Regions from separate parts of the Streptosporangium lutulentum genome, predicted to be linked through region 2. Evidence: riboswitches for the same ligand, from Rfam matches in the RefSeq annotation. Region 2 holds a riboswitch; each other region holds the start of a gene.

Region 1 (9,739 bases), 2.8 Mb from region 2:
AGACCATGACGTAGGCGATCAACGCCGGCATGGTGAGCAGCTCGGCGACGTACAGCAGCGGGATCACGCAGACCAGCGCGGCCCGTCCGAAATCGGTGCCGACCAGGATCGGCTTACGGCGGCACCGATCGACGAGCACCCCTGCGACCAGTCCGAACAGCAGGTACGGCAGCCATCGGGCCGCGTTCATCAGGCCCAGTTCGAAGGCGGTGGCGTGCAGGGCGACCACCACGAAGATCTGGAGGGCGACGGTGGTCACGTGCGCGCCGAAGATCGACACCGTCGAGGCGACCCAGAACCTGCGATATCCAGGAAGATCCACAAGGCGGGGCATCACCTGGACTTTAACAAGGGGCTGATCGACAGGTCGATGACGTCCGCCGTAGCCGGGCCACCGGCGTGAGCCCGGCCTTCGTGAAGACCGGGCTCACGCCGGTACCTCCTCGGCGCCGGCCGGGTGCTCGCCCGTGGGACGGGCGAGCACCTGGCGTCAGGAGTCGGTCCGCTCACCCACCTGGCCGTCGGCCTTGGGAGAGCCCTGGCTATCGGCCTTGGGAGAGCCGGGCCGCTCACCCACCTGGCCGTCCGCCTCGGAGGAGCCGGTCCGCTCGCCGGCCTTGTCCTCAGAAGAGCCGGTCCGCTCGCCGGCCTGGCCTTCGGCCCCGTAGCGCTGGTGCAGCGCGACAGGCTCCCCCTTGCCCGCCTTGCTGCGCATCCGGATGTTCAGCAGCTCCACCAGAAGCGAGAAGGCCATCGCGAAGTAGATGTAGCCCTTGGAGATGTGCTGCTCGAAGCCCTCGGCGATGAGCACGACGCCGATCAGCACCAGGAAGGACAGGGCGAGCATCTTGATGCTCGGGTGCCGGTCCACGAAGCGGCTGATCGGCCCGGAGGCGACGAGCATCACGATGACCGAGACGATGACGGCCGCGATCATGACGCCGAGCTCGTCGACCATGCCGACCGCGGTGATCACGGAGTCGAGCGAGAAGACGACGTCGAGGACCATGATCTGCAGGATCACGGCGGTGAAGGAGGCCGCCACCTTGCCGCCGGCGTGGCCGGACTTGCCCTCCAGGCTGTCGTGCATCTCGAAGACGCTCTTGCCCAGCAGGAACAGCCCTCCGAGTATCAGGATCAGATCGCGCCCGGATATCCCATGCCCGAAGACCTCGAAGAGCGGGGCCGTGAGCCTCACCACCCACGACAGCCCGAGTAACAGGGCCAGACGACTGATCAGGGCGGCGGCGAGGCCGAGTTTGCGGGCTTTGTCGCGCTGCTCGGGAGGAAGCTTGCCCGCGAGGATCGAAATGAAGATGATGTTGTCGATCCCCAGGACGATCTCAAGCGCGACAAGGGTGAAGAACCCTATCCATATCTCCGGGTTGGTCACCCAGTCCATCGTTTCCTCCTTGGTCGCCCGGCTGCCTGGACGTTTCACCGGTTGCCTGCCAGGACGACTGGGAAGCCCCATGAGTTCCTTCTGGGGAATAACGGCTGATCACATTCACAACACGGGGGACGCCGTCCGGCCGTCGCCGCGAACGGGAGAGGCGACCTCAATCCCCCCGTAGGTACTTGCAGGACACGGCCGGACGTCGGTTATAGTTCCCGGGTAGGTCATGAGTGCCAGTGACAAGCCCCGGCTCGCTGGCCGGCAACCCTCGCGTCCGCGGCGGGGTGCCCCGGGTGAGGACCTGGTCCGACGCGTAGCGCGTCGGGCAAGCGCGGGCTCCACGCACCAACGCCATGGGTTGGGGTCCGATGACCTCGAAGGAGCCTTGGCGTGTCCACATTGACGATTCTCACTCCCGCCTCCACGTCCGCGACCACCCCGGCGCGCCCCGCGCCCGCGGAGCGGCGGATTCCCCCGGTGCTCGGCTCCGACCTGGAGGTCCCGGTCAGGGGCGGCAGGCTGATCCCCTACGCCAACCTCGACTACGCCGCCAGCGCCCCCTGTCTGGAGCCCGTGAGCGCCGCCGTCACCGCCGCGCTCCCGGCGTACTCCAGCGTCCACCGGGGCGCCGGGTACGCCTCCCAGCTCACGACGGCCCGCTACGAACAGGCCCGGCACACCGTCCGAGCCTTCGCCGGGGCCCGCCCCGACGACTCGGTGATCTTCACCCGCAACACCACCGACGCGACCAACCTGCTGGCCCGTAGCCTGCCCGAGGGGACCACCGCCGTGGTCTTCGACACCGAGCACCACGCCTCGCTCCTGCCCTGGGGCACCGCCGTACGGCTCGCGATCCCCGCCTTCCCCGGCGAGGCCGTCCGCGCCGCCGACGAGGCCCTGGCCGGGATCGACGGTCCCAAGCTGCTGGTCGTCACCGCCGCCTCCAACGTCACCGGCGAGCTCTGGCCGATCGCCGCCCTGGCCCACATCGCCCACCGCCACGGCGCCCGCATCCTCGTCGACGCCGCCCAGCTCGTCCCGCATCGCCGTCTCAACCTGACGGCGCTCGACCTGGACTATGTGGTCTTCTCCGGTCACAAGCTCTACGCCCCGTTCGGCACGGGCGCCCTGATCGGCCGTTCGGACTGGCTGGCGGAGGCGGAGCCGTACCTCAAGGGCGGCGGCGCGGTGAAGACCGTGAACGACGACGAGACCGAGTGGCACGACGACCCCGAGACCCGCCACGAGGCCGGAACCCCGAACGTCCTGGGCGCCGTCGCGCTGGCCGCCGCCTGCGACGCCCTGACCGCCACCGGCTGGACCGTGCTGCTCCGCGAGGAGGAGCGCCTTCTGAGCCGCCTGCGCGACGGCATCACCGCCGTCCGGGGCGTGCACGAGCTCTCCCTGTGGGGCCCCGATCACCCCCGCGTCGGCATCGTCTCCTTCGTGGTGGAGGGCTTCACCGCCCGCGAGGTCGCCGAGGTCCTGTCCGGTGACTACGGCATCGGCGTGCGCGACGGCAAGTTCTGCGCCCATCCGTTCGTCCGCCACCTTCTCGGCACCGCCGACGGGGGCTGCGACGACGTCACCGCCTCCGCCGTCCGCGCCTCCATCGGCATCGGCACCACCGAGGAACATGTCGACCGCCTGATCACCGCTTTGCAGGATCTTGTCTCACGCGGCTGACGTGACAGCATGGGTCTTATGACTGAGCCTCATGCCGAAGGCGCGCCCCGGACGATAAGCGTGGGGATCGGGGCCGGAGCGGAGGCCGTGCCCGACACGCACGGCAAGGAGCTCGCGACCGAGGACATGATCCTCAACATCGGGCCGCAGCACCCGTCCACGCACGGGGTGCTGCGGCTGCGGCTCACGCTGGACGGCGAGCGGATCAGCTCGGCCGAGCCGATCGTGGGCTACATGCACCGCGGCGCGGAGAAGCTGTTCGAGGTCCGCGACTACCGGCAGATCATCGTGCTGGCCAACCGGCACGACTGGCTGTCGGCCTTCTCGAACGAGCTGGGCGTCGTGCTCGCGGTGGAGCGGATGCTCGGCATGGAGGTGCCGGTCAGGGCGGTCTGGACGCGCACCCTGATGGCCGAGCTCAACCGGGTGCTGAGCCACCTGATGTTCCTCGGGTCCTATCCGCTGGAGCTCGGTGCGATCACGCCGGTCTTCTACGCGTTCCGGGAGCGTGAGACCCTTCAGGCCGTGATGGAGGAGATCTCCGGCGGGCGCATGCACTACATGTTCAACCGGGTCGGCGGCCTCAAGGAGGATCTGCCCCTGGGATGGACGAACCGGGTCTCCCAGGCCGTCGCGGACGTGCGGCGGCGGCTGCCCGACATCGAGAACCTGATCGCCGGCAACGAGATCTTCCTCGCCCGCACGCGCGGGGTGGGCGTCCTGGACCGCGAGACGATCATGCAGTACGGCGTGAGCGGCCCGATCGCCCGCGCCTCGGGCGTGGACATCGACCTGCGCAGGGACGAGCCCTACCTGGCCTACGGCGAGCTGCCGGTGAAGGTCGTCACCCGGTCGGCCGGAGACTGTCACGCCCGGTTCGAGGTGCTGCTGGAGCAGGTGAAGGTCTCCCTGGACCTGGCCGACGCCTGCGTGGAGCGGCTCCTCGACCTGCCTCAGGGCCCGATCAACCAGCGCCTGCCCAAGGTGCTCAAGGTGCCCGAGGGGCACACCTACGCCTGGACCGAGAACCCGCTGGGCATCAACGGCTACTACCTGGTCTCCCGTGGGGAGAAGACCCCGTGGCGCATGAAGCTGCGCTCCGCCTCCTACAACAACGTCCAGGTGCTGCGGGAGATGCTCCCCGGCCACCTGATCTCCGACATGGTCGCCATCCTCGGCTCGATGTTCTTCGTCGTCGGGGACATCGACAAATGAGGCACGGCAGGAGCACATGAGCGAACAAGATGGGGACACGAGTCCCCGTACGGCGGGCGGGCAACGGGACAAGTACGTCGACTGGCTCCGGGCCGTCAGCCTGCTCGTCGTGGTGCTCTGGCACTGGGCGTTCACGATCCTGCAGTGGGGGCCGGACGGTCCCTCGCCGACGAGCCCGCTGGGCTTCACCTCGGGGTTGTGGATCCTCACCTGGCTGTTCCAGGTGCTGCCCCTCTTCTTCTACGTCGGCGGGCACGTCCACCTCCTGTCCTGGAACCGCGCCCGCGAGCGCGGGGTGGGCATCGGAACCTTCGTCGCGCGGCGCATCCGCAGCCTCGCGGTCCCGGCGCTGGCGCTGGCCATTACCTGGATCGTGCTGGGTGCGGTCGTGACGTGGGCGTTCGGGATCGGCTGGATGGACCGGGTCGTCCTGCTCATCATCAGCCCGCTGTGGTTCATCGCCGTCTACCTCGTGCTGGTCGCCCTGCTCCCCGTCTCGCTGTGGCTGCACCGCCGCTTCGACGTGCTGGTCCTCATCTGGCTCGCGGGGGCGGCACTGGTCGTCGACGTGCTGCGGCTGCGCTACGGGTACGAGGCCGCGGGCTGGCTCAACATGATCATCGTCTGGGGCCTGGCCCACCAGGCGGGGTTCTTCTACGACAGGGTGGTGGCCCTGCCCCGCCAGTTCGACGTGGCCATCCTGTGGACCGGGTTGTTCGGCCTGTTCGGGCTGGTCTACTCGGGCATCTACCCGGGCTCGATGGTGGGCGTGCCCGGCGACAAGCTGTCCAACATGGCGCCGCCGACCTTCGTCATCGTGGCGCTGCTGGTCTTCCAGATCGGCCTGGTGGAGGTCCTGAGGCCGTCCATGGAGCGCCTGCTGGAGCGCCCGAGGTGGCAGCGCGTCAACGAGACGGTCAACAGGTTCGCGCTGCCGCTGTTCCTGTTCCACACGACCGGCATGGCGATCTGGGTGGCGCTGACCTGGTGGCTGCTCGGTGGGGAGCCGCCCGGCCAGGTGGTGCCCCCCGACCTGTTCTGGTGGCTGGAAAGGCCCCTGGCCGTCGTCGGCCCGCTGCTGTGCACGCTCCCGGTCATCATGCTGTTCGGCCGGAAATGGTCCGCGAGGCGTTAGGAGCGCCGCGGAAAACGGGCGGGAGGCCCCCGGATCACCTCCAAAACGGACGACCGGGCGCCGGAAACGCCTTCGGGGTCCGCCCACGACGCGCTGGAGACGGTCCTCGTGGACGGACGGCGGGGCGATGGAAGCGGTCCTCAGGACGTACGGCGAGCGTCTTCGACGGCCGGTTCTAGCGGTCTTTCTCGTCGGAGTCCTTGGGCACCTTGCAGCAGTACTCCAGGTAGAGGGCCGAGACGACCAGCAGCACGCAGGCGAGGAACGAGCCGCCGGTGATGAAGAAGTCGCGGCGGGGGACGCTCTGGTCCAGCAGGTTCGCGGTGTAGAGGGCGAATCCGGCGAAGATCCCGGCGAAGATCGCCCCGCCGTACGCGGAGGCCTTGGCGAGGCCCACGAGGCGGGCCACCGTCAGCGGCTCGACGGGCTTGGTATTGGGCTTGCGCTCGATCCTGGCCTTCGTCATCCACCCGCTGTAGAACTCGCCGATCGCCAGCAGGAGCACCGTCGGGATCGAGGTCCACTGCACGATCGGCAGGTCCGCGTAGAACGGCTTCAGGAGCCCCCACGTGAGGATCGTGAAGACGACGAAGAGCCCGGCGAGCACGCCGGGACGGGTCGGCCTCACGCGGGTCCCTTCAACGTCAGATCGGGGCGCGGCCGTACGTAGTCCTGGTCCAGCTCCTCCAGCAGGTCGGCCACCCCGCGCCCGGACAGGACCGCCTCCGGGTCGGCCCGCACCCACGGCACCAGCACGAACGCCCGTTCGTCCGCCCTGGGGTGCGGCAGCGTCAGGTCGGGGTCGTTCATGACGACGTTCTCCACGGTGATCAGGTCGAGATCGAGGGTGCGGGCCCCCCAGCGCTCCTTGCGGACCCGGCCGAAGGCGTTCTCCACATCCTGAACACGCTCAAGGAGCGACCAGGGTTCCAGGGTGGTCTCGGCGATCGCGACGGCGTTGAGATAGGGACCCTGGTCCGGGCCGCCGAAAGGGTCGGTCTCGTAGACCGGCGACACCGTGACGAACGTGAGCTCCGGTCCGTCGAAGAGCGCGTCGAGCGCGCCCTGCAACGTGGCGAACCGGTCGCCCAGGTTACTGCCGAGCGCCAGCACCACCCTCATGCCCGGCTCCGGGTGATCGTCACGATCACGTCGTCGAACGGCAGCGGGATCGGCGCGGCGGGCTTGTGCACGCTGATCTCCACCGACCGCACGAGCTCGTAGGTCAGGCAGACGTCCGCCAGGCGCTGGGCCAGGGTCTCGACCAGGTTGACGGGCTCTCCCTCCACCACCTTCACCAGCTCCAGGGAGAGCTCGCCGTAGTGGACGGTCTTGGTGAGGTCATCCCCGGCCGCCGCGGGTGCCGTATCCATAAAAAGCGTGACATCGACGATGAACTCCTGGCCGAGCTCCCGCTCCGCCGTGAACACGCCGTGCCGCCCCCGGGCCCTCAGGCCCTTCACGGTGATCCGGTCGTGGATCCGATCCTGGATGGGGTCGCTGACCCAGTCTTGCATCGGGTTGCTGATCAGATCCTGCATCGAGTCCTGGATCGGGTCGCCCTCCTCGGGGGTACGGTCGCCGTCCTCGCTCACGCGGACTCCTCTTCCTCTTCGTCGTCGCCCTGCAGCACGGGGGAGCCGTGGTGCAGCCAGAGTCGCCATCCTGCCGACGCCCTGATGAAGGTGTTGCTCGCCACCACCTTGCCCGCCGCGAAGCTGGAATCACCTTCGTCGCCGGCGGTGAGGATGTTCTCCTCACAGGTGAGGATCGCGACGTCGCCCAGGACCATGACGCGGACGTCGGTCAGCACGAACTGGATGTAGGGCGTGTTGGCCATGATCAGTGCCCATGAGCGCAGCACCTCCTGCCGGCCGTTCACGATCGGCCACCCGGGGTGCACGCAGCCCACCTGCACGGAGTCGATGTCCTCGGCCCAGATCTCTGTCATGCGGTCGAGGTCGGCGTTCTCTATGGCGGTGTAGAACGCCTGATTGACCGTCTCGACGGCGGTGGTGTCGACGCTCATGATCTCGCTCCCTGAACTGCGGCCACCACACGGACGGCGTCCGCGTTCGGGCGTACGTCATGAACCCGCACGCACCATGCCCCCGCCTGCGCGGCGAGGGTGGTCACGGCGAGGGTGGCGTCGTCGCTGTGGCTGAAAGGCCTCGGGACACCGTCCGTGTCGGCGAGCAGCCGCCCCAGGAAACGTTTCCGCGAGGCTCCGATGATCAGCGGGTAACCCAGCTCGCCGAGCTGGTCGATGCCCGCGATCAGAGCCCAGTTGTGTTCGGCGTTCTTGGAGAAGCCCAGCCCCGGGTCGAGCACGATCTGACTCTCCGCGACCCCCTCCGCCAGCACGGAGGCCACCCGCTTGGCGAGCTCCTCACGCACCTCGGCCACGACGTCGCCGTATATCGCCCGGCGGTCCATGGCATGACTGTGCCCGCGCCAGTGCATCACCACGTACGGCACCCCGGACGCGGCCACGATCCTCGGCATCGCCGGGTCGGCCAGCCCGCCGCTGACGTCGTTGACCAGTTTCGCCCCGGCCTCCACGGCCGCCTGGGCGACCTCGGCCCGCATCGTGTCGACGCTGACCGTGACGCCCTCACGGCTCAGCTCCCGGATGACCGGCTCGACCCTGGCCAGCTCCTCCTCCAGCGACACGCGCGCGGCCCCGGGCCTGGTGGACTCCCCGCCCACGTCGATGATGTCGGCACCCTGCTCGACCAGCTTCAGGCCATGCCGTACGGCTGTCGCGGGGTCGAACCACTGACCGCCGTCGGAGAAGGAGTCGGGGGTGACGTTGACCACGCCCATCACAAGGCACCGGCCCACATCGGGCATCCCCGGCACACTCCACGTAGTCATGCCGATAAGCCTAGGCGCTCCGTATCCGTCGGCCGTCTCGTGGGTCCGGCTTGCGTCATAACAAATCGGTCCCTCCGGCCCCACCAGCCCCTCTGTCACGAGGCAGGCGGACGTCGGTCGGTGCGACGCTCAGGGCGTCTGGCTGCCATGTGTTCCTCCACTCGGGGGGTTGGAGATCACTCGGGGGGTGCGAAGCCCGCCGGACCCCACGGCCCCGCTCGCCGCGGTGGGCGGATGGGCCGGCGGATCGGAGAGCGCTCGGATCAGGCTTCCGGGGGACACCCGACCTTGGCGAGTGTGGCGATATTAGCCCGGCCACGGTCAGGTCGGGGGGCTTTCGCCGGGGGCCACGACCCATAACACAGAAACCTTGTCCGGACCGCCCGCAAGCGGTCTGGACAAGGCAAGGTTTCTGCGGGTGAGAAGCTCAGCGGATGATGAGCGCCATCGCCTCGGCGCGGGTCCTGTCGCTGTCGCGGAACAGGCCGCGTACCGCCGAGGTGGTGGTCTTGGCGCCGGGTTTGCGAACGCCGCGCATGGTCATGCAGAGGTGCTCGCACTCGACCACGACGATGACCCCGCGAGGCTCCAGCACGTTCATGAGCGCGTCGGCGATCTGGGAGGTCATCCGCTCCTGCACCTGGGGGCGCCGGGCGTACACGTCGACCAGGCGGGCGAGCTTGGACAGACCGGTGATCTGCCCCTTCTCGTTCGGGATGTAGCCGACGTGAGCGACGCCGTGGAACGGAACCAGGTGGTGCTCGCAGGTCGAGTAGACCTCGATGTCGCGCACGAGCACCATCTCGTCGTGGCCGGCGTCGAAGACCGTGGTCAGGACGTCTTCCGGTGTCTGCCCCAGCCCGGCGAACTGCTCCGCGTAGGCGCGGGCGACGCGGGCCGGGGTGTTCTGCAGCCCGTCTCGGTCCGGATCTTCGCCGATCGCGATCAGGATCTCGCGAACGGCCTTTTCGATCCGGGCCGAGTCGACCTCAAGCGGCTTGCCACTCACGCTCAGTTCCCGTCCCTGGGAACGGAGTCCGGGTGCCCGGCTCCGGCGGGAAGCGCGCCGTTTCCGGACTGCTCACCCACGGGGAGCGAGCCGTTGCCCGACTGCTCCTTCGGGGTCAGGATCGGCGGGCGGTCCGAGGGAAGCCGTTTGCCGTAGCCGGAGTAGGAGGGGCGCTTCTCCTTCACGACGACCGGAGCGAAGATCTGCATCACCTGCTCGCGGGAGAGCGTCTCCTTCTCCATGAGCTCGAGCACCAGGTTGTCGAGCACGTCGCGGTATTCGACGAGGATCTCCCAGGCCTGGTCGTGCCCGGCCTCGATGAGGCGGCGCACCTCCTCGTCGATCGTGGAGGCGACCTTCTCGGAGTAGTCGCGCTCGTGACCCATCTCACGGCCGAGGAAGACCTCGGCGTTGCCGCTGC
Region 2 (9,739 bases):
GCGAGACGAGGCCGCGGTCCCCGGAGACCGGGAACCAGCCCAGGGTGAAGGAGAACACGGCGAGCAGCAGGATCCCGATCAGGAACGGCGGCACCGAGACCACCACCAGCTCGGACAGGCCGACCAGGTCACCGAACCGGGACCTGCGCCCGGCGGTGGCGAGCGCGAGCACCAGGGCGAGCGCCACCCCGAAGGCCGCGGCGGCGAGCGCCAGCGAGACGGTCGGCCAGATCTGCGAGGACAGGACGTCGCCGACGCCGCGCTGCAGGAGGTAGGAGTGGCCGAGGTCGCCCCGGAGCAGCCGGGCCAGATAGTCGCCGTACTGCTCAAGGGCCGAACGGTCCAGCCCCCACTCGGCGATGATCTGCGCTCGCCGTTCAGGGGTGTCGAGGCCGTCGCCGATCAGCACGTCCACGGTGTCGCCCGGGGCGAACAGCAGGGCGACGTAGGCCGCCGTGGCGGCGGCCCAGAGCACGGCGAGGCCGGACCCGAGCCGCCGGACCACGGGGCCGAGCCACCCGGCGGCGGCCAGCCCCCGCCGCCGGGTGAGCAGGAGAGTGCTCACGTCCCGATCCGGACGTCGTAAGCACTGTTGGGGGTGCCGGAGACGGGCTCGAAGGTGACCCCGGTGACGCCCGCGCCGTGGGCGATCTGGTCGGCGGGCACGTAGAGCGGGAGCAGCAGGACCTCGTCGGCGACGGCGATCTTCTGCACCTTGGCGTAGAGCTCCTTGCGCTCGGCCGGGTCGGAGGTGGCCGACGCCTCGGCGAGCAGCCTGTCCAGCTCGGCGCTCTCGACGTGGGTGCGGTTGATCGCGGCGCCCTTCGGCAGGATCAGGTTGAGCGCCGCCCCGGCGTCGGTGTCGCCGCGCGAGTTCTCGAAGATCTCGTACTGGTCTTCCCTGTAGGCCTTCTGCGCGGTGCCGTCGTCGACGAGCTTGACCTGGAAGTCGATGCCCGCGCTCTGTTTCACCGCCGCCTGGATCGCCTGGGCGAGGACGTCGCGGCGGTCCCTGACGTACGGGGCCGAGGACACCGACCGTACGCTCAGCCGTTTGCCGTCCTTGACCCGGAAGCCCTCGCCGTCGCGCTGGTTCCAGCCCGCCTCGTCGAGCAGCCTGTTGGCCCGCGCGGGGTCGTCGCCGAAGGTGTTCTCCAGTGAGGCGTCGTAGAACGCCGGGCTGCCCTGGCCGACGATGCTCCAGGCCCGCTTGGCGGTGCCCTGGTAGACCGCGTTGAGCACGGCGTCCACGTCGACGGCGTCCCGGAAAGCCTCGCGCACCCGCTTGTCGTCGAAGGGCGCGTGCGAGAGGTTGAAGTAGTAGGAGAACGCGCTTCCCGAGTTGAGGCTGGTCTCCAGTCGCAGCCCCGGGTCGCTCTTGATGAGGCCGACCTCGGTGGCGGGCACGCCCTCGATGACCTGGACCTGTCCCGAGGTCAGCGCGCCGACCCGGACCGCCGCCTCGGGCAGGAAGCGGTAGGTCAGCTCGGCCAGGTAGGCCGGCCCCTGGTGCCCCGCGCTCGGGGGCGCCCAGTCGTAGTCCGGGTTGCGCCTGTAGTGGACCTCCTGACCCGGCGTGAAGCGGTCGAGGATGAACGGCCCGGTGCCGACCACATCGGTCCCGCCGGCCTTGAGGTCCTTGGCGTTCTTCAGCGACCTGGGCGAGACCTGACCGGCCGGCGGTGAGGCCAGGAAGTCCAGGAAGATCCCGTCGGGGGTCTTCAGCGTGACCTTCAGGGTGTACGGGCCGGTCACCTCGGCCGAGCCGAAGTCGCGGAGCTGGATCGCCTTGACCGCGGGGTTGTAGCCCTCCGAGACGAGCTGGTCGAGGTTGGCCTTCACCGCCGCGGCGTCGAACCTCTCCCCGTCGTGGAAGGTCACGTCCTCGCGGAGCCGGAAGGTGTAGGTCAGGCCGTCCTCGGAGACCTCCCAGGACGTGGCCAGCCACGGCAGGAACTCGCCGTTCCTCCCCCGGGCGATCAGGTTGTCGAACTGGTTGTGCACCAGCAGCCGGGCCTTGTTCTGGCCCCACTGGTGCGGGTTGAAGGTGATCGGCTGCGTCTCCACGGCCCACACCAGCGACCCGCCGCCTCCCTCGCCGGCGGTCGCCGCCGGGGCCTCGGTCCCGCACGCCGCCAGCGTCAGCACCCCGGCCAGCGCCAGGGCGCCCCATCGCGATCTCACGAACATCTCCTCATCCGACGACTCCTTCGGTCCGGTCGATCCGGACGGCGACGGCTCATGCGACGTGACTGACCTGGGTGGCGACGGTCTCGGACAGCACGATCCGGGCGAGCGCGTCGGCGTGCCGGAACAGCGGGGCGTTGAATCCGGGCCGGGCGAACCCGGCGGTGGCCCGGCCGCCGACAACCCAGGGTCCGAAGGCGAACCTGCGGGGGTGCGGGACGTCGGAGCGATCCAGCAGGCGCCGGTCGGCGGGCCGTACCTTCAGCAGCCCGGCGGACTCGTCGACCTCGCCCCGGTCGCGGAGCGCGGTGATCAGCGGGTCGACGGCCCGGCTCACGCTGGGCGCGGGCAGCCGGGCCTCGATCAGGGTCGTGGCCTCCACGCCGCCGGGCACGCTGGGACTCTGCGCCCGCCATCGCCCGTCGCGGTGCCCCACCTGGAGATCGGCGCCGAGGAAGGTGACCACGCCGGCCCTCGCGAGGGCGCGCAGTTCCTCCAGCCGGGGACCGGGCGGGCCGCTGGCGATGTAGCTGAAGAAGCCGTGGAACCCGGGGTCGGAGACGCCCAGTTCGGCGAGGACGCCGTAGACGGAGAGCAGCCCGAGGATCATGGCGTGGTCGGCGCTGTGCGCGGGGTCGGACCGCCGGTCGAGGTCCGCCGTCAGGTAGCCGTGCATCCACTTCTGCAACCCCGCCGAGTCACCGAACCGGATCTTCTCCAGCGGCCGGTCCAGCCGGTCGAAGTCCAGCCGGTCCAGATGGCGGGGCACGGCCCGGCGGATCAGCCTCCGCATCGCGAGGCTGCCCCACTCCTCGGCGGCGAACGCCTCCTGGAACTCCTCCCAGCCCATCCGGGACCGCTGCGGGTGCGCGGTGATCAGCTCGTGGTAGTAGGCGAAGGCCAGCTCCTTGCGGACCAGCGGCCACACGTCCCGGCGGAAGTTCCACGGCCCCTCGCCCAGCGCCTTCGCGGTGAGGAAGCGCGGCACCGGCGGGCGGGCGCCGCGGACCGGGTATCCGGTCTTGGAGTGGTACGGCACGCCGCGACGCGATCCCACGTGGAGCAGCGGCTCCCGCCCGCTGGGCAGGTAGACGAGCTCCTCGTCGTATTCACGGACGAACCGGCCGCCCCTGCCCGAGGTGAGCAGCACCATCAGGTCGACGAAGGCCAGCCCCATGCCGCGCACGATCACCGGTTCTCCCGCGGGGATCCCGTCCAGATCGAGGTCGGCCGCGTAGCCGGTGGGAAGGTAGCGCAGCCCACCGCCCACACCGCCCGCGGCGAGGGCGGCCAGCGACCGCTCCTCCCCGGTCGGGGTCACATCGCCGTGCCCCTGGGCCAGGATCACGGCGTCCACCTCGATCGTCCGGCCGTTCTCCAGCGTCACCGCCTGGCCGCCGGGGACGTCGGCCAGATCGAGCGCGCGGGTCGCGTGCGTGTGGACGCGGACGCCGCGCGGAGCCGTCCTCACCGCGTGCTGGAAGACATGGGACAGGTAGGCGTTCTGGACCGGGCGGGGAGCGAACAGCCCCGGGTCGCGGCCGAGCCAGTCGGCGAGGGAGGGGCCGGGGCGGATCGGGCCCTCGCACTGGACCGACTCGTCGGTGAACAGCGTCACGTCGGCGGCGACGGAGTTCATCCAGAGCAGTCCGGGCTGCCTCTCACGCCAGATCCGGCCGCCGCCCGGCGGGTAGGGGTCGATCACGTGGATGTCCAGGGACGGCCAGCTCAGCAGTTCGGGCGCGTTGGCGCAGATCCGCTCCACCAGGCAGGTGCCGGTCGGCCCCGCGCCGACGACGGCGACCGCGCTCACGAGGTCCCCTCCCTCGACGGAGCGAGGACCGCGAAGGCCCCGCGCCCGTTCATACGGCGGCTCCGTGATGGGACCGGTCCCGGTCGGCGTGGAACGGCTGGACCGGGATCCGCCAGGGGCCGGTCTCCCCCGCCGGGGAGGAGATCACGTTCTCCCGGAAGGCGGGGGGCCGACAGAGATTCCCGGCGTGGGCCCGCGGGGGCGTCCCGATCCGTCCCCGGAAGGGGTGGCGGGGACCGGGGCGGTCACCCCGCCGGTGGCGGCCGTAGGTGCCGAGGTCGACGGGGCCGGCGTGGTCGAGCGTGGTCTCGGACATGTGGCGCTCCCAGGCATGTCTCGGCAACCCCGTTGAGGGGTTCGCGCTTGCGGCACGCCCACCGTGCCGCCAGGTCTCTCCCCGGAGGCACCCCGCCGCGATGCGAGGGTTGCCGGTCAGCCGGCCGGGGCTTGCACTGACGCTCTTAACCTAGTTAGAAGGTAGGAAATACATAGATCTCTGTCAAGGTTTACAGTCGGGGGATGTCACCAGAGATCGTGAACGTGGTCTATCGCAAGTACGACGGGTCACTGCACTGGCACCACCCCAGCCTGCTCCTCGGCGAGGACGAGCACGGCGTGTGGATCGGATGCGAGGTGGGCTCCAGCGCCCGCAAGGGCAACGGGCCGCCGGTCCCCTGGCGCTACGCGTGCGTGATGCTCTTCCCCCGGGACGACTGGTGGACGGCCTCCTTCAACGCCTCCCCGCACAAGGTCGAGATCTACTGCGACATCTCAACGGTGCCCCGGTGGAGCGACGGCGAGGTGACCATGGTCGACCTGGACCTCGACGTGATCCGCATGCGCGACGGCAGGATCATCCTGGACGACGAGGACGAGTTCGAGGAGCACCAGGTCCGCTACGCCTATCCCCCCGACGTCATCGAGAACGCCCGCGCCTCCGCGGCCCGGCTGATGAAGGCGGTCGGCACCCGCGCCGCCCCCTTCGGGGCCGCTCCCCACTGGCTCTCCCAGATGACCTGAGCCGACCCGCCGCCTGCGGCCCGGCCACCCGGCGCCACCCGCCGACCGCGGCCCGCCCCGTCGCCCCACGCTCCCGCGGCGCTCACGGCCGATCGCCGCGATGCCCCTCACCTTCGCCGCGTCCACCGTGCTCACTGTGTCCACCGCGGACCCGGCCGGCTCGCCGCCGCGCGAACCGGCCGGGCGGTCTACAACGGTTCACCGCGGTCTACAGCGGCGGGAAGCCGGGGGCGCGGCGCTCCAGGAAGCTGGCGACGCCCTCGGTGAAGTCGGGCCGGGAGAAGGCCTCCAGCATCTGACGCGACGCCGCGGACTCCGACGACTCCAGGCTCTGACTCCAGTCGCCCCAGATCTGGCGTTTGATCACGGCCATCGACGCCGGCGAGCTGTAGGCGGCCAGCTCGCGAGCGTAGGCCACGGTCTCCTCCAGCAGGCTCTCGCGAGGCAGCGACCGGTTGACCAGACCCAGCTCGTAGGCCTCGGCCCCGGAGAAGGTGCGGCCCGACAGCAGCAGATCCATGGCCTTGGCATGGCCGATGAGCCTGGGCAGGATCCACGAGATCCCGTACTCGGCGATCAGGCCGCGCCGGGCGAAGGCGGTGGTCCACTTCGCCTCGTCGGCGGTGAAGATCAGGTCGCACACCAGGGCGTGGAGCATGCCGAGCCCGGCGCAGGCGCCGTTGACCGCGGCGATGATCGGCTTGCGAATCGTGGTCGGGAAGGTGTTGGGGCGCTTGTCCGGCTCGCCGTCGTAGGAGCCGTCCTGGAGGGCGCTGAGCGTCCGGAAGTCCGCCCCGGCGCAGAAGCCCTTCCCCGCTCCGGTGACGACGATCACCCGGACCTCGGGGTTCAGCTCCGCCTCGGCCAGCCGGTCGAAGTAACGCCGCCCCAGCTCGTCGGTCCAGGCGTTGAGCCGGTCCGGCCGGTTGAACGTCAGCGTCAGCACGCCCCGATCGATCGACGACAGCACCAGGTCGACCATCCCGCCTCCCTCCCTACAGGCCCCTTTCCCCGGGGACCCGCCGCACGAGAACTCCCCACGCGAGAGCCACAGAATATAGTTCTATACCTTTTCCCCCTCCGGCGACAGCGTGCGCGAGCGGGCCGGGTTCCCCGGTCCGGACAGCCGGGCCGGCCGGGCTTTCGTCCCGCGGTGCGGGCGGCCACGCGGCCGCCCGCACCTCTCAGACCGGTCCCGCGCCGTCGCCGTACGGCCTCACGTGCCCTGCCGTACGGCGACGGCGACCCCGGATGCGCCCCACTTCGAGGTGGGCCGTCACAGGCGTGACGTCACGGCGTCCCTCCCGGCTCACCCCCCGTCGCGCTCCAGTGACCGAGTCCTCGCTCCAGGGAGTCGGGGTGGTGGACGAAGCTCGGCGACAACTCCCTGTTCTCGTAGTAGCGGTGGAAGACCGGTGTGGTCGAGGCCGACATCGGCGGGACGATCCAGGTCCAGTCGGCCGGGCAGACCCGCCCCGCCTTCTCCTCGCGCTCCAGGTGGGTCAGGAAGTGCCTGGCCTCGGTGTGGTGGTCGGTCATGGTCACCCCGGCCCGCTCGAAGGAGTGCAGGACCGCCAGGTTCAGCTCCACCAGGGCGTAGTCGCGCCAGAGCGAGCGGTCGCTGTCGATGTCCAGGCCCAGCCTCCGGGCGATCAGGGGCATCAGGTCGTAGCGGTCGGTGTCGGCCAGGTTCCGGGCGCCGATCTCGGTGCCCATGTACCAGCCGTTGAACGGCGCCGCCCGGTAGCAGATCCCGCCGATCTCCAGGCACATGTTCGATATGGCCGGTACGGCGTGCCAGCGCAGCCCCAGTTGCTCGAACCAGGGGTGGGAGGGGTGCGACAGCGGGACCTCCAGCACGGCGTCCCCGGGAACCGTGGAGAGCAACGGGGGGCCGTCCCCCGTCGAGATCGCCAGGGGAAGCACGTCGAAGGGGCTGCCGGGACCGCCCGGCCAGCCGAGCTTGCCCAGCATCGTGGTGAAGTCGACGTAGCGGGGATCGCCGACGATCGAGCCGTCGTCCATCGCGTATCCGGCGTACCGGATCAGCTGCTCGTTCCAGATCCTCGGTCCCGGAACCCCGGGACGGTCCTGGGCGAACACCGTGATCGTCGGCCGGATCCTGCGGACGGGCGCCGCCTCCCGCAGATGGTTCACACATTCGACGGCGACGCCCTCGGGCGTGTTCACATGCCGCCGGTCGCGCACGCGCAGCGAGCGCCAGTACAACCGCCCGATGCATTTGCCGCTGTTGCGCCAGGCCACCTTGGCTCCGAAGGCCAGCTCGCCGGGTGTGTGCGTATAGGTTCCCGTCTTTGCGATCTCGGCCCGCACCTCCTGCAGGCGGGGCTTCACCGGCCCCGCCGCGGGGTTCTCCGCGTGGAACAACCTCAGGTACTCCTCGGCCTCCGCCTCGTCCACGCGCGGTGGCGCGTATCTCCGCTCAGGGACGCCGTGAACCGGCTCCGGCGTACGACGCCGAGACCTCCGCCAGGTCAGCACTGAAAACCACCCATATGTGGCTCACGGGCACGACGACCGTTCCGGGCGGCGAGGTGCCCTAAACGCAGTGGCCCTTACCCCACTGCGATCGTTGTGTTCCGCGGCCTCCGCATCTCGCGGCACTCTGCGTAAACAGGGTGACACGGTACGGCGTCTCTCATTTTCTGCGAATCACAGTGATTTGTCCGCAGAACTGACACCTGAAACGCCAAAGGCCCCGGGAGCTGCGCTCCCGGGGCCTTTCAGATGGCTCCCGCGATAGGACTCGAACCTATAACCTGCCGGTTAACAGCCGGCTGCTCTGCCGATTGAGCTACACGGGATTGCTCTTTGCGCTGGTCGGCCCGGGTTTTTTCCCCGTTCCTTGCTGCGCAGGAATAGATTAGCGCACTCCGCCCGTGTGTGTCGCATCGATACTCCGGGGTAGGTCGGAGACAACCGGCGAGCTGTGTGCGCTCAGCGGACAGGGTCCGGCCGAGCCGGCTGTGGAGGTGGAGATGCGTTATCGATTGATGTTCGGAGTGGGTCTCGCGGTGGGCTACGTCCTGGGTAGCCGCGCCGGACGGGAGCGTTACGAGCAACTCAAGCGGATGGCCCACCGGCTGTCCGACAATCCCAGCGTGCAGGAGGCCGCCGGCCTGGTGGGCGCCAAGGTCTCCAAGGCCACCGGCGTGGCGAAGGACAAGATGAGCGACGTGGCCAGACACCGCCTGCCGTTCATGCGCGACGGCGCCAACGGCTGGAAGGCCGATAAACACGACGACACGGGCACCGGCTGGCCTCAGGAACAGACGAACACCGGCGCCCCCTACTGAGCGCCCGAGCAGACCTCCGGAAGGCCCCCGCGGGGGCCTTCCGCGTGTCCGCGGGCCCGCCGGCCCGGTCACGGCCGCGCGGGCTCTCGAACTCTTCTCAGACGCCGAAGCTTCGGCGTGTCTCCTCCAGCGCCTGCTCGGCGAGGGCCCGCAGGCCGGGGTCGGCGGGATCCAGCCCGGGATCGAACACGAACTCCCAGACGAGCTGGTCGTCGTCGGCCTTCCTGGCCACCAGCAGCACTCCCCCGCGCGCGTCCAGCGGGGCGTACTGGTTGACCACGATCGAGGCCGTCACCCGCTCCCGCACGGCCTCGGGAATCCTGCCCGGCTCGGGGAGCATCGCCCGGTGCGACTGCCCGTTCGTGGTGACGACCGTCAGCCCCTCCTCGTCCCACGTGGCCCGACCCACCTCGAACCACGGCAGCCGGGCGCCGCCCATATAGAGCGCCCTGTCCGTGGCGATCACGTAGCCGTCCGGGCCCGCGGCGTAGGTGAGTGCCCGGTCGGGCGGCACGAGCGCCGCGCGGACCTCGGTCGGCATGCGGTTGAAGAGCTTCATGTCTCAACGGTATCCGCGAGCAGGTCGAGGGTGAGCGCGGCCGACCAGGAGAAGTCCCGGCTGCCCCTGCCGCTGCCGTCGAAGGGGTCGAAGCACTCGCGGAAGCCCGCCTGCCGTACCAGCCGCAGGGTGCCCGCGCCGAGCACCCGCGCCAGCCCCGTCTGGTCGTGCACGATCGCCGCCCGCCGCAGCAGCCAGTTGGTGTTCATCCAGGACGGCCCCCGCCAGTAACGGGATCGGTCGAACTGGGGGGCGCGGATCTCACAGCTCGGCACCGGGTAACCGACCGCGCCCATGAAGCGGGGCGACTCCAGCAGCCTCACCAGGTCCGCCACCCGCTCGGCGGGCAGCCCCGGATCGAGCATCGGCCCGAAGCAGCCGACCGTGCAGACGGGGCTGAGCCGCCCGCTGCGCAGGTCTCGGGTGTGAAAGACGCCGTCGGCCCAGAGGCGCTCCAGCAGCGCCCCACGGATCCGCTCGACCGCCTCCCGGTACGGTCGTGGATCGGCGCCCGCCAGCGGGGCCAGCTCGGCGAGCGCCTGGCAGGAGGCGAGCCAGATCCCGTTGAACATCGGGTCCTCGACCGCGAACGGGTGGTCCTGGCGCAGGTAGGTCGCGTCGTAGCCGGAGTCGCGGTAGCGCAGGGCCAGCGAGACGTAGCGGTCGTGGTGGCTGTCGGACTGGCGTTCGGGGAGTTCCTCACGCCGGTAGGCGTAGCGGACCTCGGGCAGGGCCTCCAGCGGGGCGTCCCATACGGGGCTGTCGTCCATCCCGGACTCCCACGGGTGCACGATCGCCGCCAGCCCTCCCCCTCCGAGGTCCCTGGCCGTGGCGAGGTAGTCG
Region 3 (9,739 bases), 3.1 Mb from region 2:
CGGTGCGGGAGGCGTCGTCCCGTGAGGGCTCGATCGGCGTCATCGTCCCGGACGCCTCGGTCGCCACCGTGTCCGAGGCGCTGTCGCGCGTGGACCACCTGGACCACCGGGTGCTCAGCCCGGACACCGTGGAGGACCACCGCCTCCTGGTCATCCCGGCGAGCCTGGCCAAAGGTCTGGAGTACGACCACGTCATCGTGGTCGAACCGGCCGACATCGTCGACGCCGAACCGCGTGGCCTGGCCCGCCTCTACGTGGTCCTGACCCGCGCGGTCACCTCCCTGACCGTCCTCCACGCCAGAGAGCTCCCCGCGCAGCTCTGCTGATTTCCGATGCCATGGAAAAGCCCATGGACGTAGGCGTTCGGAACGGGCGGCTGGAAGACGTCGGCGCGCTGCCGGCCTTCTGGCTCGAAGCCGCCGAGGGAACCGACCGCCACGATGATCCTGCCAAGGCGGTCGCGCTCATCGAGCGCGACCCCGCGGCCGTCCTCATCGCCGAGATCGACGGGGAGCCGGCGGGCACCCTGATCGCCGGCTGGGACGGCTGGCGGGCCCACCTCTATCGGCTGGCCGTGGATCCCGCCCGCCGCCGCCAGGGGATCGGGACCGTCCTGATCCGCGCGGCGGAGGAGCGCTTCGCGAAACTGGGCGCATTCCGCGCCGACGCGATGGTGCTCCACGACAATGTCCTGGCCCACCACGCATGGGGTGCCGCCGGTTACGCCCCTCAACCCCAATGGGCCCCCTGGGTCAAGCCCCTGAGTTAGGAGCCGATCATTTATTGATCACAAACCGGATGAAAGGAACGGCGCCCGATCACACAAGGTTCGGTGAACACGAAAAGAGGCGGCCCCGGCACTTCAGGGTCGCCTCTTTTGTGAAAGCGTCTGGACTTAGAAGTCCATGTCGCCGCCGCCCGGCATGGCGGGAGCGGCTCCGGCCTTCTCGGGCTTCTCGGCGATGACGGCCTCGGTGGTCAGGAACAGCGCCGCGATGGAGGCGGCGTTCTGCAGCGCGGAGCGCGTCACCTTGGCCGGGTCGATGATGCCCGACTCGAACATGTTCACGTACTCGCCGGTGGCGGCGTTCAGACCCTCACCGGGGGTGAGGTTGCGCACCTTCTCCACCACGACGCCGCCTTCGAGACCGGCGTTGACCGCGATCTGCTTCAGCGGCTCCTCCAGCGCCTTGCGGACGATCGCGGCACCGGTGGCCTCGTCGCCGAAGAGCTCGAGCTTGTCGAACGCCTTGGCGCCGGCCTGCAGCAGCGCCACGCCACCGCCGGGGACGATGCCCTCCTCGACGGCCGCCTTCGCGTTGCGAACGGCGTCCTCGATGCGGTGCTTGCGCTCCTTGAGCTCGACCTCGGTCGCCGCGCCGGCCTTGATGACGGCGACGCCGCCGGCCAGCTTGGCGAGACGCTCCTGGAGCTTCTCGCGGTCGTAGTCGGAGTCGGTGTTCTCGATCTCGGCGCGGATCTGGTTGACCCGGCCGGCGATCTGGTCGGGGTCACCGGCGCCGTCGACGATGGTGGTCTCGTCCTTGGTGACGATGACCTGGCGGGCGCGGCCGAGCTGGTCCAACGTGGTGGACTCCAGCTTGAGGCCGAGGTCCTCGCTGATGACCTGGGCACCGGTCAGGATGCCGATGTCGCCGAGCATGGCCTTGCGGCGGTCGCCGAAGCCCGGAGCCTTGACGGCGACCGAGCGGAACAGACCACGGATCTTGTTGACGACCAGGGTGGCCAGGGCCTCGCCCTCGACGTCCTCGGCGATGATCAGCAGCGGCTTGCCGGCCTGCACGACCTTGTCGAGAACCGGGAGCAGGTCCTTGTTGGCGGACACCTTGGAGTTGACGACGAGGATGTAGGGGTCGTCGAGGACGGCCTCCATACGCTCCGGGTCGGTCACGAAGTACATCGAGGTGAGGCCCTTGTCGAAGCGCATGCCCTCGGTGAGCTCGAGCTCAAGGCCGAAGGTGTTGCTCTCCTCGACGGTGATGACACCTTCCTTGCCGACCTTGTCCATCGCCTCGGCGATCATCTCGCCGATCTGGGCGTCGCCCGCGGAGATGGAGGCGGTGGAGGCGATCTGCGCCTTCGTCTCCACGTCCTTGGCCAGCTTGGAGAGCTCCTCCGAGACGCGCTCCACGGCGGCCTCGATGCCCTTCTTCAGGGCCATCGGGTTGGCGCCGGCGGCGACGTTGCGAAGACCCTCACGAACGAGAGCCTGAGCGAGCACGGTGGCAGTCGTGGTGCCGTCACCCGCGACGTCGTCGGTCTTCTTGGCGACTTCCTTGACGAGCTCGGCCCCGATCTTCTCCCACGGGTCTTCGAGCTCGATCTCCTTGGCGATGGAGACACCGTCGTTGGTGATCGTGGGCGCGCCCCACTTCTTCTCCAGCACGACGTTACGGCCCTTGGGGCCGAGGGTCACCTTGACGGCGTCCGCGAGCTGGTTCATACCACGCTCGAGACCGCGCCGGGCGTCCTCATTAAACGCGATCATCTTGGCTGCCATACGGCTAGACCTCCCAAACACAGGGTGGCTTGCACCGGATCGAGCCGACGCCCGCGACGGCATGTGGGCCCACGACTCCGTTCGGCGGGCCCCATCGCCTCGATCCAGGTTGGCACTCTCGAACCGGGAGTGCCAACAAACTGTTTAGCACTCTACCCTGTCGAGTGCAAGCTGCGGGTCTTTGACCTGCATTCCACTCATGGCGAAAGCCCGGCCCGCCGCTGGAGCGGCGAACCGGGCCGCTGTCGCGAAGATCACACAGACTGCGCTGCCGCGGGATCCACCGACATTTCCCGACAAATTCACGGGATGGCTACGTCAGACCGCCCGGACGGACTCCGCCTGGGGACCCTTCTGCCCTTGGGTGATCTCGAACTCGACCCGCTGGCCCTGCTCGAGTGCACGGTAGCCATCCATCATGATTGCGGAGTAATGGACGAACACATCCTTACCACCGTCTACCGCGATGAAGCCGTAGCCCTTGTCCGCGTTGAACCATTTGACGGTGCCCTGCGCCACTTGCGACTCCTCTTACTGGACTTGAGGACAACACCCATTCCTCTCGCGAAGTCCTCAATCTCCGAGGCGGAGACATCGCCTACGTCGATCGTTCTCGACCATACCTGTGGGATGCCGTGGGGCAACAGAGTCAATCAACAAACTACTGCTTTACATGCGCTTTTAGCGCCAAATCATGTTTGGCAATCACGATTAGTTAGTTAAATGTTGCATTATTTCCCCGCGTCCCAAGTATGCGCTCACGTCACAAAACACGACACCCGCACGCGGCCGGAGCCGGTGCGGGTGTCGTGAGAAGAGCAGAGAGGGTGACAGGGGAAGCACGGAGAGACGCCCGGGGTTGCGGTGTCGCGAGAGGGCCCGGGCGCTCAAGGAACGCCGGGAGGATCAGCCCCCGGCCACCGCCGGGATGATGGAGACCTGGGCGCCGGGCGGCGTGGCCGTGTCGAGGTTGTCGACAAAACGGACGTCCTCATCCCCGACATAAACGTTGACGAAACGGCGAATCTTGCCCGTTTCATCGAAAATGCGCGCTCCGATCCCCGGGAAGTCCGCGTCCAGCTTCTGCAGAACCTCGCGAAGAGTCGCACCGTCTCCGTTCACCTCGGCGGCACCATCGGTGTAGGTCCGCAGAATCGTCGGAATCCGCACAGAAACGCTCATAATTCAGTACCTTTCACGATTTCTAGGCGATAACCGCACGGAATGCGTCAAGAGAGGGCCGGATGACGGCGGTGGGACGCGCCTGGCTCGCCACCGCGTCGAGGGTCTTCAGACCGTCGCCGGTGTTGAGGACCACGGTCTCCGCGTCGGGGTCGAGCCGCCCCGCGGCGACCAGCTTGCGCAGCACACCGACGGTGACGCCGCCCGCCGTCTCGGCGAAGATGCCCTCGGTCCTGGCCAGCAGCCGGATCGCGTCGACGACCTCGGCGTCCGTGACGTCCTCGACCGCACCGCCGGTGCGCCGGGCGATGTCCAGCACGTAGGGGCCGTCCGCCGGGTTGCCGATCGCCAGCGACTTGGCGATCGTGTTCGGCTTGACCGGGCGGATCACGTCGAGACCCGCCTTGTAGGCGGTGGAGACCGGCGAGCACCCCTCGGCCTGCGCCGCGAAGATCTTGTAGGGCTTCTCCTCGACGAGGCCGAGCTTGATCAGCTCCTTGAAGGCCTTGTCGATCTTCGTGAGCTGGGAGCCGGACGCGACCGGGATGACGATCTGGTCCGGGATCCGCCAGCCGAGCTGCTCGGCGATCTCGTAGGCCAGGGTCTTGGAACCCTCCGCGTAGTACGGACGGAGGTTGACGTTGGCGAAGCCCCACTGGTCGCCCAGCTCGTCGCCGATGAGCTCGGAGCAGAAGCGGTTCACGTCGTCGTAGGTGCCCTCGATGGCGACGAGTTTGCCCCCGTAGACCGAGGCCATGACGACCTTGGCCTCCTCCAGGTCCGCGGGGATGAACACGCAGGCGTCCAGCCCGGCGCGGGCGGCCGCGGCGGTGACCGCGCCGGCCAGGTTGCCGGTGGAGGAGCATGAGAGGGTGTGGAAACCGAAGTTGCGGGCCGCCTCGACGGCCATGGCCACGACGCGGTCCTTGAAGGAGTGCGTGGGGTTGCCGGAGTCGTCCTTCACGTGCAGCGAGCGGAGGCCCAGCTCGCGGGCCAGGTTGTCGGCCTTGACGAGCTTCGTCCACCCCGGGGCCATGTTGGGCTTGGAGATCACGTCGGCCGGAACCGGCAGCAGGGAACGATAGCGCCAGATGTTGGTCGGTCCCGCGGCGATCTGCTCCCGGGTCACCTGCCCGAAGTCGTAGGCGATCTCAAGGGGTCCGAAACACTCGACGCAGGCGAAGGTGGGACCGAGGTCGTAGCGGGCACCGCACTCGCGACAGGAGAGGGCCACAGCGGGGCCGAAGTCGAGCGAGGTGGTGTTTTCAGTGGTTGCGAGCGCCATGAAGCGAGGCCTTTCCCTCATCTTCGTCTGCGACCACCCTGGTCACAGACCGGAATTGGCACCTGTCTCGGCTGGCCTCGTCAGATTACGAGTCGCGAACCGAGATGGTTGCCGGGGCTTCGCAGGGCCGGTCCCTCCACCCCTCTGGATGAGCAAATATTCAGTTAGGAGCCTGACGAGCAGGTCTCATGCACTCTACCCGCCCCACCGTCATCCTGACCACGCGTCCCACATTTCGAGATGTGATGTGTTGCCTGCCGGACGGCTTCCCCCGAGCTTCCCCCGAGCGCGAACCGCGAGCCGCGGGCCGGCGTCGGTGTGGCGCGCACCTCGGCACGACATGATCGGCATAATAAGACAATAAGCCTGGTCAGGACGGGTGCCCGGTCATCCTTCCACGCGCTGTTCCAGGCACCGGCCCTCCGTCGCCACCCGCGTGTCCGTCCCTCGGCGAGAACACGCCACCAACGTCCGGCGTCTGTCCGGCAAGAGGAACACATGCGTCTCGTCGTGGGAATGGGAGCGGTCATCGCTCTCCTGATAGGCCAGAGCCCCGTGGCCGGGGTGTCCGACACCCCGGCCGCGGTCGTCCGGAAGGTCGCCGCCGACCCCGACCCTTCCAAGAAGAACGTCAACGTCAACAACTCCACCACCTCCGGCAAGGACGACGGCTCCTCGGGGAAGGGCGGTTCCTCGGGAAAGAGCGGCTCCTCGGGAAAGAACGGCGGGCAGATCCCGCCCGAGTTGAAGAACGTCACGTCGCTCCGGGTGTTGCCCTGGAATCCCCGCCAGAACAACAACGTCCGGATATTCGTACATTGTCCCCCCACGTCGAACCACGCGATCATCGGCTCCACCGCGTTCAACCTCAAGGGTTCGAGGCGGATCTACCGTGAGGTGGGACTGGGCCTTTCCGACAGGGGTCTCGGACGCCGCAGCGCCGGCATCTCCTACTTCGCCCTGCTGGGAGATCATGAGGTCTGCCTGACGTGCGTGAAGGTCACGATGAACCAGCAGACCCGCCTCAGGAAGATCCGAGTGACCGGCCGGGACTCCGTCCCCCTCCTGGTGCGAAGGTTCAGGTTCGAGCAGTTCTTCAACTGGGATTGAGCATCAACCGCGATCCGCGCCCTCGGGCATGATCCGTTCAGGGGTGCGACCGGCACGGCGGGAAGGGCAAGGCCAGGAGCGGGGTACGGCGTCGTGCAACCCGGCCTGCAGGAGCTGGAGCCGCCTACAGAAACCACCCGACTGACGGTCGCGACCCAGGCGGCGGGTGAGACATCGCGAGCGTCGGTCACGGTGACCTCGCCGAGATGGGCCGATACGTTGGCGGCACCGGATGCCGCGGAACCCAGATTCGCGGTCGCGGGCACGCTGATGGAGAGAGCACCGGCGGGCCTGGTGATGGTGTTGGTGTCCAGGGTGACGGCGCCGTTGCGGGCCAGGGCGCGGCCGTTGACGGTCACGCCGGTGGTCACCGTGATCGAGGTCAGCGCGAGGATGTTCCCGGTGAGGCTGGAGTTGGTTCCCAGCGTGGCCGAGCTGCCGAGCTGCCGACCTGCCAGAAGACGTTGCTCGCCTGGGCTCCCCCGGTGAGGGTCACCGTGCTGGCGGACGCGGTGACGAGGGTGGAGGCCGCCTGGAAGACGAAGACCGCGTTCGGGTCTCCCTGCGCGTTGAGGGTCAGGTTCCCGGTGATCCCGAAGGTGCCCGCGGCGGAGGTGTAGACCCCCGGCGTCACGGTGGTCCCGCCGAGCTCCGTCGGCACCGTGGCGGCAGGAGTCCGAGCGGCGGCATCGTCGTAGGCGGCGGTCAGGTCGGTCTTGGCCTGTTCGGCGGTGGCGTCGGCCGCATGGATGGTTCCGTTCACGGTGCCGGGCGGAAAGCCGGTCACCGCCGTGCCCGGGCTCAGCCCGAGGTTCCCGGTGACGGTGCTCCCAGCCAGAACCGCGAAGCTGCCCGCAGTTCCAAGGCTCACCGGCGGTTGCGGGGCGCCCGCACCGGACTGCGTGACGATGAGCACGGTCGTGGCGGGGACGAGCGCGAAACCCGCCGCCAGCCGGGAGAATCCGGACAAGCCAGCCTGCGGCGGGGCGGCTGCCGTAGCGAGAGGCTTCCCCATTCCCAGTACCCCGGCCAGCCTCGAAACCCTGGTATGCCACACCACAGTCGACACGAACTTCCTCATACGTCCCTTACCCATAGGCAGAGTTAAGGCGGGAGGTCCGCGAGGTCCGCGCGGTCCGCACCGACTACGCGGACCGCGCAGGCATGCACGGCATCTGCTTCTGCACCCGCAGGGCTTGCAGCACCTCTCCCTTCTGAATTTCCACAGGTGAACGAGCAGGTCGCCCATCGGCTCTGCGACGGACCGCTCGGCTGTCGCCTACCGGTCGTCGGGAACGCATCCGGTGATCGGGATGTGAGGGGGGAGCCGAGGCGGGTTACGGTGCCCTGAACCCCAGGGTGTAGGGGCTGGAGCCGTTGGAGGCGACCACTCGGTAGCGGTAGTAACCGGGGGTGCCGGTGTAGGTGATCTTCTCGTCCGGGCCCGCACTTTCGGAGGTCGCGACAGTAGGCCAGGTCGTGCCGTTCCACTTCTGCAGATACAGGTCGAAGTCGACGCCCACATTGGCGTCCAGGCAGCCGGTATGGACGCCTGCGGCGGTCGACTGGTAGTAGCGGTTGCTGGGCTGGTAGGCCGACTGGCCCTTGGTCAGGGTGCCGGTGACGGTGTTCGGGTAGCCGGTGCAGGTGCCCGTGGTCGGCGGCGGGGGGTTGCCCGCGGTGGTTCTCAGGGACAGGCCGTAGGCGGTGAGGATCTCGCCGATCGGCTGGAAGTAGGTGGTGCCGCCCGAGCTGCAGTCGCCGGTGCCGCCGGAGGTGACTCCCTGGGCCTGGTCGATGGAGATGAAGGCGCCGCCCGAGTCGCCGGGTTCGGCGCAGACGTTGGTGCGGGTCAGCTGGAAAATGGTGCCTTGGGGGTAGGTGACGCTGGCGTCGCGCTGCTGGATGAGGCCGCAGTGAAAGTCGGTGGTGGAGCCGGACCGGCAGACCGAGGCGCCCTCGATCGCGACGCGGGCGCCGGCGACGGGTATGGTGCCGCCCTCGCCGTTGTTCACCGCCGGCTGGGCCGTCCAGTTGGCGTTGGTGGCGATCCAGGAGTAGTCGCTGCCGGGGAAGGTCGATCCCTGGAAGACGCCCTGGGCGATCCGGTTGAAGCCGGTGGTGGTGGCACCGGTCTTGCCGCAGTGGCCGGCGCTGACGAAACCGCTCTGGGCGCCCTTGACCACGGGAAAACCGATCGAGCAGCGGCTGGTGACGCCGATGTAGTAGGCGTCGCCGCCCACCAGGTCATACAAGGGCTGGGGGACCTCGGTGGAGGGCAGCACGATCACCGCCTCGGTGTCCACGCCGGCGCTCTCGACGACGATCTGGGCCTCGTCGGGTTTCGGGGCCAGGACGACCACCTTGTTGCGCTTGACGTCGACGTAGCGCGCGCTCGACACCAGCGGATTCGCGGGCAGACTCTGGTCGATCTGCTTCTTGATCGTGGCCAGTTCCGCCAGCGACCTGGTGACGACCTCGGCCTGGGCGCCCGCGGCGAGGATCACGGGGATGTCGGCGGCGCTGGTGGTGGCCACCACCAGCGCTTGTGCGCTGTTTCCCCGCAGCCAGGAGCCACCGTAGCGGGGGCCGAGCCTGGTGCTCATCTGCGCCGCGATCGGGGTCAGGCGGGCCTCGTTCAGAATGCGGGCCTCGGCCTGCGCCTCGCTGAGATTCAGGTCGCGCTGGAGCGCCTCCACCATGCCCGGCGGCGGTTTCAGCGCGGCCGGAGCGGCCGCGGCGACCGGGGGGCCCGCTGCCCGGCGTTCGGCGCCGGCCGGAACCGCGGCCAGGGTAAGTGCGGTGATCGACAGAACGCATCCCGTGGTAACGACATGTCTGCGGGACATGGGGTCTCTCCTCGACCTCGGCTTTCACAGCATGAGGGGGGGAGATCACCCCGTATCGCAGGTTGATCATGCGATGTGGGCAACGCCACCCTAATTCAGCCGTTGCCGTTCGGGGCCGCAAAAGCCGCGCGCCACGCGGGCGGTGTTTTTAGAGCGGGGCCCACCGGAGCGCCGGCCTTCCGAAAAAGGGTCTGCCGGTGCGCTCCGGCTCCTGCGGAGGAACCTCCGCAAACCGGCTCGACCCGCCCCGGGCTCCCCGCCACCCCGTCGAGGTCAGAAACCGTAGGCGTCGCCCAGAGCTCCTTGGACGTATTTGCGCGCCTGATGGATGCGGGACTTGGCGGTGCCGAGCGGGATGCGGAGCTGCTCGGCCACCTCGCTGTAGTCGAGCTGGCAGATGTCACGCAGCACCAGCGCCTGGGCCAGATCGGGCTTTTCGGCCTCCAGCGCCTCCATCGCGTCGAGCAGGTCCAGCCTGGAACCGGCGATCACACTCACCCTGGCGACATCGGGCTTCTGCAGAAGCAGATCGTCCGATCCCTGCTCGGCTGAACGTCGCTTCATCGAGCGATAGGTGGTCCTGGCGCAGTTGGCGGTCACGATGTGCAGCCAGGTGCTGAACCGGGCACGCCCCTCGAAGCGGCCGATGTTGCGCGCCACCGCCAGCAACGTGTCCTGGCAGGCCTCTTCGGCGTCCTGCCGGTAGGGGAGGATCCGCCCGCAGTGCCGCAGCACGTCCGGCTCGATCCGCTTCAGCAGCTCGCCCAGTGCCCGGTGATCACCTTGGGCGGC

Evidence for each region. A riboswitch is a leader RNA that binds a small molecule or an ion and turns the genes downstream of it on or off. The one in region 2 is predicted to bind S-adenosylmethionine.
Region 1: linked by a shared signal. The riboswitch ahead of J2853_RS36370 (aminotransferase class V-fold PLP-dependent enzyme) and the one ahead of J2853_RS23335 (hypothetical protein) in region 2 are both predicted to bind S-adenosylmethionine.
Region 3: linked by a shared signal. The riboswitch ahead of thrC (threonine synthase) and the one ahead of J2853_RS23335 (hypothetical protein) in region 2 are both predicted to bind S-adenosylmethionine.

What each region holds. Positions count from the first base shown of each region.
Region 1 is NZ_JAUSQU010000001.1:8,063,268-8,073,006, reverse strand. Features, by position in the region: gene J2853_RS36380 (MFS transporter) at 1-334, opposite strand, end outside; gene J2853_RS36375 (TerC family protein) at 491-1,402, opposite strand; SAM riboswitch class IV at 1,619-1,734, shown strand; gene J2853_RS36370 (aminotransferase class V-fold PLP-dependent enzyme) at 1,787-3,082, shown strand; gene J2853_RS36365 (NADH-quinone oxidoreductase subunit D) at 3,101-4,297, shown strand; gene J2853_RS36360 (acyltransferase family protein) at 4,314-5,432, shown strand; gene J2853_RS36355 (DUF3180 domain-containing protein) at 5,608-6,060, opposite strand; gene folK (2-amino-4-hydroxy-6-hydroxymethyldihydropteridine diphosphokinase) at 6,057-6,554, opposite strand; gene folB (dihydroneopterin aldolase) at 6,551-6,949, opposite strand; gene J2853_RS36340 (nuclear transport factor 2 family protein) at 7,024-7,461, opposite strand; gene folP (dihydropteroate synthase) at 7,458-8,309, opposite strand; gene folE (GTP cyclohydrolase I FolE) at 8,737-9,318, opposite strand; gene ftsH (ATP-dependent zinc metalloprotease FtsH) at 9,321-9,739, opposite strand, start outside.
Region 2 is NZ_JAUSQU010000001.1:5,219,055-5,228,793, forward strand. Features, by position in the region: gene J2853_RS23320 (ABC transporter permease) at 1-565, opposite strand, end outside; gene J2853_RS23325 (ABC transporter substrate-binding protein) at 562-2,184, opposite strand; gene J2853_RS23330 (FAD/NAD(P)-binding protein) at 2,240-4,000, opposite strand; gene J2853_RS23335 (hypothetical protein) at 4,050-4,316, opposite strand; SAM riboswitch class IV at 4,355-4,467, opposite strand; gene J2853_RS23340 (DUF402 domain-containing protein) at 4,520-5,020, shown strand; gene J2853_RS23345 (enoyl-CoA hydratase-related protein) at 5,229-6,002, opposite strand; gene J2853_RS23350 (nitric oxide synthase oxygenase) at 6,311-7,441, opposite strand; tRNA gene J2853_RS23355 (tRNA-Asn) at 7,770-7,845, opposite strand; gene J2853_RS23360 (YtxH domain-containing protein) at 8,020-8,337, shown strand; gene J2853_RS23365 (hypothetical protein) at 8,435-8,896, opposite strand; gene J2853_RS23370 (MGH1-like glycoside hydrolase domain-containing protein) at 8,893-9,739, opposite strand, start outside.
Region 3 is NZ_JAUSQU010000001.1:8,356,531-8,366,269, reverse strand. Features, by position in the region: gene J2853_RS37765 (HelD family protein) at 1-326, shown strand, start outside; gene J2853_RS37760 (GNAT family N-acetyltransferase) at 350-769, shown strand; gene groL (chaperonin GroEL) at 896-2,521, opposite strand; gene J2853_RS37750 (cold-shock protein) at 2,840-3,040, opposite strand; gene J2853_RS37745 (MoaD/ThiS family protein) at 3,428-3,703, opposite strand; gene thrC (threonine synthase) at 3,726-4,988, opposite strand; SAM riboswitch class I at 5,003-5,143, opposite strand; gene J2853_RS37735 (hypothetical protein) at 5,487-6,098, shown strand; gene J2853_RS37730 (ice-binding family protein) at 6,481-7,113, opposite strand; gene J2853_RS37725 (S1 family peptidase) at 7,436-8,947, opposite strand; gene J2853_RS37720 (RNA polymerase sigma factor) at 9,221-9,739, opposite strand, start outside.